One region of the Exiguobacterium sp. s161 genome, then DNA from elsewhere that is predicted to be linked to it. Evidence: predicted binding sites of a transcription regulator. Region 1 holds the regulator's gene; the other holds the start of a gene.
What was found. Region 1 encodes Rex, which represses fermentation and respiration genes when NADH is low (regulators of the CRP and FNR family bind a similar motif). Its sites were predicted from a motif close to TTGTGAAATATTTCACAA; they were not measured.

Region 1 (2,205 bases):
CCGAGATCATCAAATGTGACGTCACGTCCGGCGGTGCGATCAATGCCGCAACGACGAACAGCGCAAAGTACGCATATTTCCGATTCTTTCGCATGAAAATTGGCGTCACGAGACCAAGACGTGTCAGAAACATCGTCACGACCGGCAATTGGAAAAGAAGACCGAACGGAATCGTTAATCGGATTAAGAAACTGAAGTAGTTCTCAACTCCGATGACTTGTTCGATTCCGAGTTCCTTCCCTAGTTCAGTCGAAACTTTTAATAAGAAAGGTAACAACCAAAAGTATGAGAAGGCTACACCAGCCAAAAATAGAAAGAAGATGACCGGAATATACGTCAATGTCGCTTTTTGCTCCTTATCATACAGACCAGGGCGGACGAATGCCCAGAGTTGATACATCCAGAACGGCGATGCCAGCACGATTGCGATGATGAACGCAAGATTCAAATACAACATTAAAGGATCTGCGACGTTGAAGGCATTCAAACCGATACCGAGCTCTTTTAAGTCCGCTTGCAAGAAGCGAACGAGCGGTCGGACGAGCGGAAATGCAACAGCGAACAGGACGACGACGATGATAAGCGACCAGACGATTCGTTTACGCAGTTCGTCTAGATGCGACGTCACGCTTTGTTCTTGATCAATCGCCATGATTCAATCACTTCTCTTTCGGTTCATCCTTTTTATCGTCGTCCATGATACCGTTCGTTGCGCTCTTGAACTCTTTCAATGTCTGACCCGCAGCACGACCAAGTTCAGGTAACTTTTTCGGTCCGAAGATGATTAATGCGACGACACCGATTAGTGCTAAGCTACCTGGTCCGATGAATGCTATAGTTGACGGGATAAGGTTTTCCATTATGATTTCACTCCTTCAGCTGATTGCGAATAATGCTTCATGAAATAAACTAACGACTGCAACTCGATCGATAAATCGATGTGATGGACCCGGACGCTCGCTGGCACGTTCAACCGCGCGGGCGTAAAGTTCAGGATGCCCGTCACACCATACTCGACTAACTCATCCGCTACTGACTGCGCGAACTGGGATGGAACCGTCAAGATGGCAACATCGACCTGATTCGCTTCGATTTGTTCTTTCATGTCCGAAACATGATAGATTGGAACGTCATGCGTCGTTGTTCCGACCTTCTCTTCGTCCGCATCAAACGCAACGACTATCCGAGTACTATTATTCTTTAAAAAGTTATAATTTGCAAACGCTGTTCCGAGATGACCGACCCCGATTAAGGCAACATTCGTCACCTCATCTTGATTCAAGGTTTTGCGGAAAAACGTTAAGAGATGTTGAACGTTATATCCATACCCCTTCTTCCCTAATGCCCCAAAGTAGGAAAAATCGCGACGAATCGTTGCTGAATCAACCTTCACCGCCTCGCTTAACTCAGCAGAAGAGACGCGGAGCTTGCCTGAATTGTATAAACTTTGGATGAAGCGATAATATAGCGGCAACCGTTTTGCTGTCGCTTGTGGAATTTTTGTGTCTGGTCCATTCATCCTGCAGTTCCCCCTTCGGCCACATCCATCGTGGCACCCAAATCTTTGCAAAAAGCTTTCTACTCTCCTTGATTGTAAACCACTTCACATAGAGTCACAAATAATATATTCCGCAGGACCTCGCGCTTTTGTTCGTGATAGACTAAAGGGTGGAAGGATGGATGGAAATGATACTCTTACAAGTCAACCAACTCTCGAAATCATTCGGCGTTGAGCCGATTTTAGAAAATATCAAATTGGAAGTACAAGAGCGTGACCGGATTGCGCTCGTCGGACGAAACGGTGCCGGTAAATCGACCTTGCTCAAAATCATCGCTGGCGAACTCAGTCATGACTCGGGCGACATCATGAAAGGCAAGGATGTCAAAATCGGTTATCTCGCGCAAGACAGTGGTCTTGAATCGAACGAGACGATCTGGAACGAGATGCTGACCGTCTTTGAACATCTCCAAGAACAAGAACGAACACTACGCCGGATGGAAATCGAAATGGGCATGGAGCATATCTTGAACGATCCGGTCGCGTACGATCGTCTCCTAAAGACGTACGATCAAGCGCAACACGACTTCTCAGAAGCGGGTGGTTATCAGTTCGAAGCGAATATCCGCTCCGTCCTGCACGGCATGCGCTTTTATCCGGACGATTATTCGCGCCGGATCCAAACGTTATCCGGTGGTCAACGGACA
Region 2 (2,205 bases), on a different contig from region 1:
GGCAAGAGGGCAAGACGGTCTTGATACCAAAAGTAGTCGGAGACGAGATGATCTTTTATGAACATGGACCAGAAGATCAACTGCAAGTAAATCAGATGGGGATTGCTGAACCGATCGCTTCAGCACGTCGCGCCTCACTTGATCAAGCAGAGCTTTGCCTCGTTCCAGGTCGCGCCTATCGTCGGGACGGCTATCGTTTAGGATGGGGAGGAGGCTATTACGATCGTGCACTCGTGCCATATATAGGATGTAAAGTATCGATTGCCTTTTCTGAACAACTTCTTCCAGATTTCGAAGTGGAAGCCTTTGATATCCCCGTTGACTTGATCGTCACTGAATTAGAGGTCATCCGATGCTAAGCGCGACCATTTTGTTTTGTCTATTGCTTGCTTGGACCGGACGATCTTTTCGTTTATTGACGACAAGTGGTGCGATCATGACCCTGCTCGTCGGTAGTGGTGTCTCATTCGGATTCGGTTGGCAAGGATTAGTAGTACTCTTACTCTTCTTTGGTAGCTCGAGTCTGTTATCGAAGGTCGGACGATCTAGAAAACAATCGGTCGACTCCATCGTTGAGAAAGACGGCGCGCGTGACGGATGGCAAGTCCTTGCGAATGGAGGGGTAGCGTTCGTTGCTGCCTTAGCGTATGCCATGACGATGGATTTTGCGTATCTCTTGTTGTTTCTATTCGTCATCGCAGCATCGAATGCTGATACGTGGGCATCCGAAATCGGACCGCTCTCAAGACGTGATCCATGGTCGCTCAAAACGTTACGACGGGTACCAGCAGGAACAAGTGGAGCGATGTCGCTGATTGGAACGGTCGGTACGATCGCAGGAGCTGCGTTCATCGCGATAGCAGCGCATTGGATATTTTCTCTTTCTTTAAGAGACGTCTTACTCGTAACAAGCATCGGTGTACTCGGGAGCCTGCTGGATACACTATTTGGAGCAGTAGGGCAACGCGTTTACCGATGTACAGTTTGTGGGGAATACACAGAAAAGCGAAAGCACCATGGGCAACCGACAGCTTATGTTTCAGGTATTCGATTTTTAGGGAATGATGCTGTCAATGTCTTAACGAGTGGTTTGGCAAGTGGAATCGGGTTTATCATCGTTCGATTCTGGTAACTGGAAAGTATATGAGTATGTAATTCCTTATGTTAGGATATCAATGACACAAAACGGACAAATGTGATTAATTTCACATGGTACAAATAATGTGAAAGATGTTACAATTTATTTGTGAGATAGTTAACAAACTCTTAGGATGAATGAAAGGGTGGACATAACGATATGGAATTACATGCGAAAGTGACACGGGTAGCCCTCATTGGAGCTGGTGCAGTCGGCTCAAGCTTTGCCTATCAGATGTCAACAGCTGGGCTTTGTGAAGAACTTGTCATCATTGATGTCAACAAAGCCAAAGCAGAGGGCGAGGCAATGGACTTAAACCATGGAACACCATTTAGCTCTTCACCGATGCGAATATGGGCTGGCGACTACGCGGACTGCCGCGAAGCGGAAGTCGTCGTCATCACGGCAGGCGCTCCACAAAAACCAGGTGAGACAAGACTCGATCTCGTTGCAAAGAATGCGTTGATCATGAAAGAAATGATTCGTCAAATCATGGATTCTGGTTTTGATGGGATCATCGTCGTGGCTTCTAATCCGGTTGATATCATGGCTCATCTTGCCTGGAAATATTCCGGTCTTCCGAAATCCCGCGTATTTGGATCAGGAACGGTGCTTGATACAGCACGTCTGCGTCAAATGCTTGGAGAATACTTTCACATTGACTCCCGAAATGCCCATGCCTATATTCTTGGAGAACATGGTGATACGGAATTCGCTGCCTGGAGTAACAGCCGTATTTATGGAAAAACGATTGATGAACTACTTGCTGAAGACGATCGTTATTCTCAAGCAGATCTTGATCAAATTTACATCAACGTCCGAGATGCTGCTTATCATATCATCGAGCGCAAAGGGGCAACCTACTATGCGATCGGGCTTGGGCTTGTTCGGATCGTTCGTGCCATCCTCGGAAATGAGAACTGTCTATTAACGGTCGGTGCGCATGTCGATGGGCAGTATGGCATTTCCGGTATCCACATTGGAGTTCCCGCCATCATTAATCGTCAAGGTGTGCGTGAAATCATTGAAGTCTCATTGACGGAAGAAGAGTTGAAGAAATTCCATCA

Region 2: a site for Rex is predicted at 1,194-1,211, ahead of KNQ14_RS10660 (L-lactate dehydrogenase). Genes of this name have one in related genera too.

Annotation. Positions count from the first base shown of each region.
Region 1 covers NZ_JACSNH010000001.1:9,202-11,406, reverse strand. Annotated here, with positions in the region: gene tatC (twin-arginine translocase subunit TatC) at 1-652, opposite strand, end outside; gene KNQ14_RS00090 (twin-arginine translocase TatA/TatE family subunit) at 660-860, opposite strand; gene KNQ14_RS00085 (redox-sensing transcriptional repressor Rex) at 860-1,519, opposite strand; gene KNQ14_RS00080 (ATP-binding cassette domain-containing protein) at 1,687-2,205, shown strand, end outside.
Region 2 covers NZ_JACSNH010000003.1:218,417-220,621, forward strand. Annotated here, with positions in the region: gene KNQ14_RS10650 (5-formyltetrahydrofolate cyclo-ligase) at 1-359, shown strand, start outside; gene KNQ14_RS10655 (DUF92 domain-containing protein) at 353-1,132, shown strand; gene KNQ14_RS10660 (L-lactate dehydrogenase) at 1,298-2,205, shown strand, end outside.